DNA from 2 places in the Geobacillus lituanicus genome. Region 2 is predicted to be linked to the other one. Evidence: riboswitches for the same ligand, from Rfam matches in the RefSeq annotation. Region 2 holds a riboswitch; the other holds the start of a gene.
The links. Region 2 has a riboswitch for thiamine pyrophosphate ahead of tenA (thiaminase II). Riboswitches for the same ligand answer to the same signal wherever they lie in the genome.
Positions count from the first base shown of each region.

Region 1: it holds a riboswitch for thiamine pyrophosphate, as region 2 does, so the genes downstream of both, thiC (phosphomethylpyrimidine synthase ThiC) here and tenA (thiaminase II) in region 2, are expected to answer to the same signal.

Region 1 covers NZ_CP194773.1:776,588-782,343, forward strand. Annotated here, with positions in the region: gene ACR1UW_RS03845 (phosphomannomutase/phosphoglucomutase) at 1-731, shown strand, start outside; partial or broken gene ACR1UW_RS03850 (PocR ligand-binding domain-containing protein) at 1,051-1,359, shown strand; gene ACR1UW_RS03855 (RDD family protein) at 1,742-2,155, shown strand; gene ACR1UW_RS03860 (methyl-accepting chemotaxis protein) at 2,396-3,649, shown strand; TPP riboswitch at 3,785-3,898, shown strand; gene thiC (phosphomethylpyrimidine synthase ThiC) at 4,070-5,756, shown strand, end outside.
Region 2 covers NZ_CP194773.1:929,509-935,264, forward strand. Annotated here, with positions in the region: gene ACR1UW_RS04680 (MFS transporter) at 1-581, shown strand, start outside; gene ACR1UW_RS04685 (class I SAM-dependent rRNA methyltransferase) at 605-1,789, opposite strand; TPP riboswitch at 1,934-2,041, shown strand; gene tenA (thiaminase II) at 2,144-2,827, shown strand; gene ACR1UW_RS04695 (ECF transporter S component) at 2,858-3,448, shown strand; gene ACR1UW_RS04700 (ABC transporter ATP-binding protein) at 3,461-4,915, shown strand; gene ACR1UW_RS04705 (energy-coupling factor transporter transmembrane component T family protein) at 4,912-5,694, shown strand; gene tenI (thiazole tautomerase TenI) at 5,715-5,756, shown strand, end outside.

The sequences.
Region 1 (5,756 bases), 150 kb from region 2:
TGCCGGAGAACTTAACGGACTTGATTGAGATGGTGCGCAAGGAGCAGGCGGATCTTGGCATCGCGTTTGACGGCGACGGCGACCGGATCGGAGTCGTGGATGAAACGGGTGCGATCCGTTGGGGCGACCAACTGATGGTGTTGTTCTGGCGCGAAATTTTGAAGCGCCATCCGGGAGCCGACGCGCCCGTCGAAGTGAAATGTTCGCAAGCGCTCGTTGAGGAAATTGAGCGACTTGGCGGGAAACCGTTCTTCCATCGCACCGGCCACTCGCACGTCAAAGCGACGTTGCGCCGTCGTCCGGAGATCCCGTTTGCCGGTGAAATGTCGGGTCATTTGTTCTTCAATGATGAATTTTACGGCTATGACGATGCGCTGTACGCCGCTGGGCGCTTGCTTCGATTACTGTCGCACGATGAGCGCCCGCTGTCGGCGTGGTTCGCCGACGTGCCGCAGTACGCCGCGACGCCGGAGACGCGAGTTGCTTGCCCGGAAGAGAAAAAAGCGGCTGCCATTGCCAGAGTAAAAGAGAAATTTGCCGGCCGTTTCCCTGTTGTCGATGTGGATGGCGCCCGCATCCAGTTCCCAGACGGCTGGGGGTTGGTGCGGCCGTCGAACACGCAGCCGATTCTTGTGTTGCGTGCAGAAGCCAAGACGGAGGCTGCATTGGCGGAGATTAAGCGGCAGCTGGCTGATTGTCTCCATGCTCTTGAATTGTGCATCGATTGGTGATGTTCATTTCCAAGCTGCCCGAAATGCTTGGGCCTGTTCTTGATGGTGCGCTCTGTTTGGCGCAAAAACTCTTTTCCGGCGCGGCGCCCGCTATCTCGTGCGGGCCGCCGGCGCCGGTTTGTTTTTGCTGTCGCAGGGGGTTAAAGCTTGATTTCTTGCCAGTTATTTGTCCATAATAGACTCCTATGACAAAAAGATTTCGTCACCATCGAAGGGATGAAAATGCCGCTATGTCGAACTCTGAAACCTTGCACATTTTGAAGTTCGGGTATTTTCAGGATAGATAGGGGTAAAAACGAGTTGTAGGAGAGTTGAAGGCGTGGTGATCCGTGAATCGTTGCAATATATTCAAGATGCATACGCGGCATTGACGGAGTTGAGCATGCTGATCGTCGATGATCACGGCGCTCCCGTGACGAAAGTATCGAATATGACCGAGCTGGCGGAGCTCGTTTTGTTTGCAGCTGAAAAGGAAGCGCCATCGTTTTTCTGCCCGCGAGAACTTGTTATTGACGGATGGCAGCGTCCATCGGTCGTACCGGTCGGGCGTTTTGGCATGAAAAGCATCGTCGCTCCCGTGTTTGTCGATGAGAAGGCGGAATATTGGATTTGGGCGGGCGTGTTTATTGGACGAGCAGGTGCTTTTGGACCATCTGCGCCGCCATTTTGCGCAAAAAGGGCCGCTTCTGGACGATTTTTCGGCGGTGGTGGCCAAGCTTGGCTAAACGAGGGGAAAAGCCGCCTATATCGGATGATCGATCCGCTTCACAAGCCGCTTTTTCTTTATGTATGAAACGGCACAGCAGCCAACTGTGTCTCGGTTGCAAAAATGGCCTTTTGGGCTATCTTTTTTACGGATCGTGAAAAGACGCATTCACTCCTGCCGCCCAATAATGGCGGCAAACACCAAACTATAGTATAGATTCCTTTCCACAATTCAGGTTAAAATAAAGACAATTACGCTGTTGATTGCGAATACAATATAGAAAAGGCAACAGGAGGGAAGACATATGGCGGTGACGAATCCGGCTGGATTTTGGAAGCGGCTGTTGGCTAACTTGTTGGATGCGATTGTCGTTGGCATTCCGATTTCGATCATCGGCTATTTCATCACTGGCAGTTGGGAAACGAACTGGTTTACGTCATTAGCGAACATCCTTTACGCGTTAATCGTTCCTGCTGTTTGGTACGGATATACGGTCGGCAAGCGGATGCTTGGCATCCGGATTGCGAAAGTCAACGGCGGAAAAGTTGGGGTCGGCACGATGTTTTTGCGCTCGTTCGTTGGCGGACTCGTATACTTTATCACGTTTGGCATTGGTCTCATTATTAGTGCGATTATGGTAGCTGCAAGAGAAGACAAACGGTCGATTCACGATTTTATTGCCGGGACGTATGTGACAACGGAAAAACCGGCGGTGTAAAGCGGAAAACAACAGGTGGTGCCCCAATCGAACGGGGCGCCTTTTCTTATTTTCGTCACCGATTATAGGCGATCAAAAGCATGATGTTTTTGAGCGGGTCCTTGTTAGATCAGAAAACTTTGCAACCACCCCTATTCATGATTAGGACTAGGAAGGAAAATGAACGTTCATTCACGAATCTATTTATGTGGTAAAGAAATAAGAAAGGTGTTTGCATCATGGCAAAAGGAGGAGAGCGTTTTGTCATTAGCAAGTTATATCATCCGCACCATGTTCATCGTCATCCCTGGCACAGCGGCGATCGGCATGGCCACATGCCTGGTCAACGGCATTCGCGGGGCGGCATTTTGGTGGACGCTTGTTGCTGTGGTGCTGTTTGGCGCGATGCTCGGCTTCGTTTCGGCAACGCTCAACTATCGACGGTTTGTTGCCCCGATTGCCGTTATTAACGAACATTTAGGCAAGATGACAGGCGGAGATTTGACGGTGCGCATACCGCTTGATCGCGTGCAGCAACTGCGGCCAATTGCGGCGTCGTTAAACGATATGGCAGACGCTTGGCAAAGTGTGATGGGGCAAATCCAACATCATGCCGAAGAAGTAGCGCAATATTCTCAGCAGCTTGCCGCTGTCGCCGAACAGACGACGAAAGCGACAGAGCAAATTGCGACAACGATGGAAACGCTTGCGGCAAGTGCGGAGGAGCAGGCTGATGCTGTCCGCACCACCGCCGCGTCCGTGCATGATATTTCCCAAACATTGAGCGACGTCGCTTGCCATACGAAAGATGTGGCGCACCGCGCCGAGAAAACGTCGGCGAAAGCAGAGGACGGCAAGCAGTCCATCGGACAAATGTCCGAGCAAATGCAGTTCATTTACGACCACGTTCAAGCGCTTGGCCAGGTCGTTCAAAGGCTCGGGGAGCGCTCGAATGAGATTGGACAAATTACGGAAGCGATCACCGGCATTGCGTCGCAGACGAATTTGTTGGCGCTCAATGCCGCGATCGAAGCGGCGCGCGCCGGCGAGCAAGGGAAAGGGTTTGCGGTTGTCGCGGATGAAGTGCGCAAGCTCGCAGAACAATCCGCGCGCTCCGCGCAACAAATTTCCGAGCTGATCGGCTACATTCAAGAAGAAACGAAGCGGGCGGTTTCGTCTGCCGAACAGGTGATCTCCGAAGTGGCGAAAGGATTGAACGTTGCGGCGGCATGCGGCCAATCATTTGCCCATATCCGCGAGGAGGTCGGCCAAGTGAGCAAACAAATTGGACAAGTATCGTCCGCCATCGAGCAAATGACGGAGCATGCTCGTCAAGTGAACGACGCACTCCAACAGATGACCAATATTGTCGAACAGTCAGCGTCCGGTGCGGCCAACGTATCGGCAGCGACGCAGGAACAAATGGCTTCCGTCGAGGAAATCGCCTCTTCGTCGACATCGCTCGGTCAGATGGCGGACGAGATGCGGGCAATGCTGAAGAAATTTTCTGTGTGAGTGAGGAAAAGGACGCTTTCTTCGAGAAAGAGGGGCTTTCAAACGACGTGTGGGAGTCAACGTTTGGAATAAAATGGTTTGCATCTTTGCCAATTGCCTGATAAAATAAAAAAAGTCAGTCATCATGGTTATACGCTCATCTGCTAGGGGAGTCCGGGAGCCGGGCTGAGAAAAGAACGCGATGAAGTTCTTTGACCCTTTGAACCTGATCTGGGTCATGCCAGCGTAGGGAAGCAGGCAGCGGGAACAGATGGACGTGTCTTGTTCATTTGGCCTTTTGCCTTCGATCAGGTTCCGGTGTCGGAACCTGTTTTTATTTTGAATCGGCCGCCATCGCCTATTCTCGTGTTTGCCCCGCTTCAGACGGTGTGGCTTCAGATCTGATTTTTCATCATTTTATGTTGAAAGGGGAAGCCACGCATGGAAAACATCCGCTCGTTCATGTCATTTCCAGCCAGCCGCAAGGTGTACATTGAAGGATCGCGCAAGGATGTGCGCGTGCCGATGAGAGAGATCGTGTTGTCGCCGACGAAAACGCCGCAAGGAACGGTGGAAAACGAGCCGGTGCGCGTCTATGACACAACCGGTCCATACACCGATCCTCATTTTGAGCCGGACGTCGAAAAAGGATTGCCGCCTCTTCGCCGCAACTGGATTGTTGAGCGCGGCGATGTCGAAGAAGTGAAGCCATCAGCGACCGCCGGCGTCCGCCCGCTGCCGTTCGTGCGCCGTCCATTGAGGGCAAAGCCCGGAAAAACCGTAACGCAAATGCATTATGCCAAACGGGGGATCATTACGCCAGAGATGGAGTTCGTCGCCATCCGTGAACGAATCGACCCCGAAATCGTTCGCCAGGAAGTAGCGGCCGGACGGGCGATCATTCCGGCGAACATTAATCACCCCGAGAGTGAGCCGATGATCATCGGCCGTCGTTTCCATGTGAAAATTAATGCCAATATCGGCAACTCGGCCGTTTCATCCTCGATTGAAGATGAAGTGGAAAAGCTGCTTTGGGCGGTGCGTTGGGGCGCCGATACGGTCATGGATTTGTCGACCGGCAAACACATTCATGAAACACGCGAGTACATCATCCGCAATTCGCCGGTCCCCGTGGGAACGGTGCCGATTTATCAGGCGCTCGAAAAGGTAGGAGGGGTGCCGGAGAAGCTGACATGGGACGTGTACCGCGAGACGCTCATCGAGCAGGCTGAACAAGGAGTCGACTACATGACGATCCACGCCGGTGTGCGGCTTCATTACATTCCGCTCACCGCCAACCGGACGACCGGAATTGTCTCGCGCGGCGGCTCGATCATCGCCCAATGGTGTTTGGCCCATCATGAAGAAAACTTTTTGTATACGCATTTTGAAGAAATCTGCGAGATTTTGAAACAATACGATGTCGCGATCTCCCTTGGCGACGGCTTGCGCCCCGGCTCCATCGCCGATGCGAACGATGAGGCGCAGTTTGCCGAACTGGAAACGCTTGGCGAGCTGACGAAAATCGCCTGGAAGCATGATGTGCAGGTGATGATCGAAGGGCCGGGCCACATTCCGATGCATAAAATTCGCGAAAATGTCGAGCGGGAACAGGACATTTGCCATGGAGCGCCGTTTTATACGTTAGGGCCGCTTGTCACCGACATCGCGCCGGGATACGATCACATCACGTCGGCGATTGGCGCCGCCATCATTGGCGCTTATGGAACGGCGATGCTTTGTTACGTAACGCCGAAAGAGCATTTAGGGCTGCCGAATAAAGAGGACGTACGCGCCGGGGTCGTGGCCTATAAAATCGCCGCCCATGCGGCTGATCTGGCGAAAGGGCATCCGGCCGCCCAGCAACGTGACGATGCGCTCTCGAAAGCGCGCTTTGAGTTTCGCTGGAACGACCAGTTCAACTTGTCGCTTGACCCGGAACGGGCTCGTGAGTACCATGATGAAACATTGCCGGCCGAGGCGGCGAAAACGGCCCATTTTTGCTCGATGTGCGGGCCGAAGTTTTGTTCGATGAACATTTCGCACGAGCTGCAGCGGCAAATCAAAGAGGAAGGGATGAAAGAAAAAGCGCAACAATTTATTCGGCAAGGCTCGTCGCTGTATCAAT
Region 2 (5,756 bases):
GGGACCTTTACGAAAAAACGGCGCTCGTTCCGTCCGTGCTTCTCTTCTTTTTAACGGTGACGTTCGGCGGCATTGCTTCGTTTTTGCCGCTGTATACGGCGCAAAAAGGGATCGGCGGTTTGCAGCTGTATTTTTTGCTTTATGCGCTCGCCCTGATGGTGACGCGCACGTTCGCCGGCCAGCTGTATGACCGGAAAGGTCATCGGGCTGTCTTTCTTCCCGGCGCTGGGCTCATTTTGCTTGCGATGCTTATGCTCGCCTGGCTGCCGGGGGAATGGGCGTTATTGGCTGCGGCAGTGCTGTACGGTTTTGGGTTTGGCATGGTGCAGCCAGGGCTGCAGGCGTGGTCGGTGGAGCGGGCGCCTGTTCACCGGAAAGGGATGGCGAACGCGACGTTTTTCTCGTTTTTTGATTTAGGCGTCGGCATCGGAGCCATCGTCTTTGGGCAAATCAGCCATTGGTTCGGCTACCCGAGCATTTATCTAGCTGCCGCCGGTTCGGTGTTTGTTTCCATGCTCGTTTACTTGAGCGTGCTGCGCAAAGAACAACCTCTTCATCCGCGGCAAGAAAGAAACGCTTAAGGTTTGTCCTTAAGCGTTTTTCTTTAGCGCCGCGAGTGCACTTCGTAGATGGTAAATTTTAAATAGTCGCCTTCATCGGCGGCAAGCAGTTTCGGGTGGTCATAGCCGGCGCCGTTCCAGTACACTTGGCGAAGCACTTTTTTGGCGTCAAACGCTGCATCGGCGATCATCTCTTGGAACATGTGCGGGCGAACATGGTACGAACAGCTCGACGTGACGAAAAAGCCGCCGTCTTTGACGAGCTTTAATCCGTTTAAGTTAATGTCTTTATAGCCGCGCAGCGCTTTCGGGACCGCATGGGCTGATTTGGCGAACGCCGGCGGGTCGATGATGACGACATCCCACTGTTTGCCGGCTCGCACCGCTTCGCGCAAGTAATCGAATGCGTTGGCGACGACAAATTCTACATTTGTGAATCCGTTTAAGGCCGCATTTCGTTTTGCCGTCTCAATTGCATGCTCGGAAATGTCGACGGCGGTGGCATGCTTCGCTCCGTACAGGCAGGCGTTCAGCATAAATGAGCCGGTATGGGTGAAACAATCAAGCACCGTCGTCTCCGGGCCGATGAGCGGGCGGAGGGCGGCGCGGTTTTGCCGCTGGTCGAAGAAAAAGCCGGTTTTTTGCCCGTTTTCAATGTCGACAATGTATTTCACGCCGTTCTCCTCGATTTCCATCTCCGTCTCCGCTTCCCCGTACCAAAACCCTTTTTCCTGTTTGAGACCCTCAAGCTCCCGCACGGACACATCGTTGCGCAAATAAATGGCCCTTGGAGCGAACACGTCAAGCAAGCCGCGCAAAATCCACTCTTTGTGCACTTCCATCCCGAGCGCCAAAATTTGCACCACAAGCACGTCCTCATATTTATCGACGATGAGCCCCGGCAGAAAATCGGCCTCGCCGTAGACGGCGCGGCATGAACGGACGCCCGGGAGCATCCGTTCGCGATACGCCCAGGCGCGGCGGATGCGGTCGATGAAAAAGCGCTCATCGAGCTCGTCATCCGGGTTTTGCGTCAACACCCGGACGATGATTTGCGAGGCTGGATTGATGTAGCCTTTCGCCAACCAGTACCCTTGATGGTTATAGACATCGACAAAATCTCCCGGTGTGATGTCACCCTCGATACGGTCGACTTCGCTCTGAAAAATCCACGGATGGCCTTGTTCGAGCCGTTTTTTTCGCTGCCGCTTCAAGATCACTTTCGCCATCAGTTCCAACTCCCATCCGGTAATCAATCGTTGCGCTTTTATCATAGCGAATTGCGGAGCGCGGCGCAATGACAGCCGGAAAAAAAGGTTGACAACCGATGCGGCCGTGATATGATAAATGTAAAGAAAATTTCATCACGATCAGACATCCACTAGGGGGGCCTGTAAACAGGCTGAGATCAAAGTGTGACTTTGAGACCCTTAGCACCTGATCTGGGTAATGCCAGCGTAGGGAAGTGGAGGAGCTGCAGGCCGGCTTTGGCCGCATTGGAAAATCTGTATGCTCGCGCCGCTTTCTTTACGCGAATCGGTAAAGAAGGCGGCGCTTTTATTTTGGAAAAAGGGGGAATACGAATGTCGTTTGCAAGGCGCGTGCGCCAGGCGGCTGATCCGATCTGGCAGGCGAGTTTCCGTCACCCGTTTGTCAAAGAGCTTGGCGAAGGAACGTTGGATCGCGCAAAATTCCGCTATTATGTCATGCAAGATGCGTACTATTTGCGCCATTTTGCCCGCGTTCAGGCGATCGGGGCGGCGAAATCGCCGGATTTGGCGACGACGGCCCGGTTGGCGCACCATGCCCAAAGCACATGCGAAGCGGAATTGTCGCTTCATGAAACGTTTGCCGGACTGCTTGGCATCACCGAAGAGGAACGGGCTGCGTTCATGCCGGCGCCGACGGCTTACGCGTATACATCGCATATGTACCGGGCGGCGTATGAAGGGCATTTGGGCGATGTCATTGCCGCGATTTTGCCGTGCTATTGGCTGTATTACGAAATCGGTGAGCGGCTGAAAACGTGCCGGCCGAACGATCCGATTTATGAAAAGTGGATCAGTACATACAGCTCCGATTGGTTTCGCTCGCTTGTTGAGGAGCAGATCGACCGGCTTGACGCCATTGCCGCTGCCGTGACTGAGGAGGATCGGCGCCGGATGGAACAGCATTTTTTGATCAGCAGCGACTATGAGTATCAGTTTTGGGAGATGGCGTACCGACTGGAGCGGTGGCCATCGGCCGAGCTCGTGAAGAGCCGGTGAAACGGCGACAACACGAAAGGAAGAGTTTTCATGGGAACAACATCGAAAGGGTTGAAACTGGCCGATATTTTAACGACGATTGTGATTGCCGTTGTGTTCGGCGTCATTTACAAAGTGTGGGGGCCGTTGTATGAAGTGGTGAAAGTATTCGGGTTTCATGCCGATCAACTGATTTATGGCATGTGGTTTATCGCGTCGTCGCTTGCGTATTTGCTCATTCGCAAACCGGGGGTGGCGCTGCTTGCCGAGATCGCGGCTTCATCGGGCGAGTTGGTGATGGGGTCGCAGTGGGGGCTTGAGGTGTTGATTTATGGGGTTGTACAAGGGCTGTTTGCCGAGCTTGTCTTTGCGGCGTTCCGCTATCGGCGGTTTGACGTGTTTGTCGTGTCGCTCAGCGCCGTCGGCGCGACGGTCGGTTCGCTGATCATGGACTTTTACAAAGGATATATCGAGGCGCTCGCCCCGTGGAACATGGCGCTCTTTTTGCTGGCGCGTTTTGTCGGCGCCGTTCTTATCTCCGGCGTGTTCGCCGTTTCGCTGGCCAAGGCGCTTGAGAAAACCGGGGTGACGCAAATGTGGCGGCCGGCTTCCAAAGAGGACTACGATGCGCTGAACCGGTAAGGGGAATGACCGATGAAGCAAGCCATTGTCATCGAACAGCTGCGCCTGAAGTTTCCCGGGCATAGCGACTTATTGTTCCGCGATTTGTCGCTGTCCGTTGCTGCCGGGGAGAAAGTGCTTCTCCTCGGCCCGTCTGGATGCGGCAAGTCGACGCTTTTGCAAGTGATGGCCGGCATCATTCCCCACTCGATCGACGTGCCGATGAAAGCCGGGCGCCTTGAGCGGCCGGAACGATGGGGATATGTGTTTCAAGATCCGGATACGCAGTTTTGCATGCCGTATGCCGATGAGGAAATCGCGTTTGCCCTCGAAAATCGAAGTGTGCCGCGCCGCGAGATGCCCGCCCGCATCCGCTTGCTGTTGGACCAAGTCGGGTTGGCGATCGAACCGCACACCGACATTCATACGCTTTCCGGCGGGATGAAGCAGCGGTTGGCGCTCGCTTCTGTTCTTGCGCTTGAGCCGGATGTTTTGTTTTTGGATGAGCCGACGGCTTTGCTCGATGAGGAAGGGACGAAAGCCGTATGGCAGGCGGTGCGGGATGTGAGCCGGGACAAAACGGTCGTCATCGTCGAGCATAAAATCAGCCATGTTCTTGACTTCGTCGACCGGATTGTGTTGCTTGGCAGCGACGGGTGCATCATCGCCGATGGAGGAGCGAGGGAAGTATTTTCCCGATATAAGGACGTCATGACGGCGGAAGGCATTTGGCACCCGGACGTTTGGGAGGAATGCGGACCGATCGTGCGCCGGGAGGAAAGGCAGGAAGGCGAGGAGCTGATCCGCCTTCACCGTTTCCGCGGCTTTCGCGGCCGGGAGGTGAAAATCAGCGTACCGGAGGCGGTTGTGCGGGCGGGAGAATGGATCGCCGTCACCGGCCGAAACGGCGCGGGCAAAAGCACGCTTTTGCATGGGTTGATGCAACTGATTCGCACCGAAGGCGAATATACATTGTTCGGGGAGGATATCGAGCTCCGGCAGCCGCTTTACCGCCATATCGCGTTCGTGTTTCAAAATCCCGAATTTCAATTTGTCACCCATACTGTGCGCGATGAACTGGCGTATTCGCTGCGGCTTGAGGGGCGGCCTGAAGAGGAAATCAATGAGACGGTCACCCGCCTGCTCAGCGCGTTTGGCCTTGACGGAAAGGAAGAAGTGCATCCGTACCAGCTGTCAGTCGGGCAAAAACGGCGGTTGAGCGTGGCTGCTTCGATCGTCGCCGGCCAACGCCTCTTTTTGCTTGATGAGCCGACATTTGGACAGGATGCGAAAAACACGTTTGCGTTGTTGGCGATGTTGGAGTCATACCGCAGGCAAGGGGCGGCGATCATCATGGTCACCCACGACGAACAAATTGTCCGTCGTTTTGCGACGAGACGATGGGTGGTGGAAGACGGAGCGCTTGTTCGCGATGAGCGCCTCGCTGCTGTGGAGCCTGTATTGGCTGAAGGAGGAACATGGCGATGAACTGGGACATTCAGCGCCGTGAGACATGGCTTTATGAAGCGAACCCGAGTTTGAAGCTCATTGTGCTCGTCATGCTCTTTTTTGCGGTGTTGTTCATTCATAACCCGAACGTGCTCATCAATTTGTCGCTCGCCCTGTTCGTTTTGTTTTGCTTCGGCACCGGGTATCCAGCAAAGCTGCTTGTTTGGCTGTTTTTGCCGTTTTTCCTGATCTTTGTTTCCACTGCTTCATCGATGATGATGTTTGGCGAAGGGACGACAACGTGGTTTCGCTGGGGGCTCATCCACGTAACAGCGGAAAGCTTTTGGCGCGGCATGCATCTCGGATTTCGCGCCTTGGCGCTCGGGCTGTTAGGCTTGATTTTTTCCTTGACGACTCGGCCGGTGCAGCTGTTTTATTCGCTCATGCAGCAATTGAAGCTGAAACCGAAGTATGCGTACAGTTTTTTGGCGGCGGTCCGCCTGCTGCCGATCATGATTGAGGAGTTTCAAACGGTCCGGTATGCGCTGAGAGTGCGCGGCGTGCCAAACCGCGGCGGCCTTGGCAAAGTGAAGCGTTATGCCATCCCACTTTTGGCACAAAGCATCCGCCGCGCCCAGCGCATCGCCGTGGCGATGGAGGCGAAACAATTTTCCAACAGCGGCCAGCGTACGTTTTATTATGAAATCAAGTTTGGCAAATGCGATATTTGGTTTGTCGTCTTGACCGTTGCGTTGTTGGTTGCCGCTTATTATGCGGGCGTCCATTACCCGTATATTTCAGTCCATGATGTACGGTAGGCAGAAAGAAAGGGATTGTGATGGGGGCTCTTCACTTCATTTCCACCGGGCGGCAAACAGCC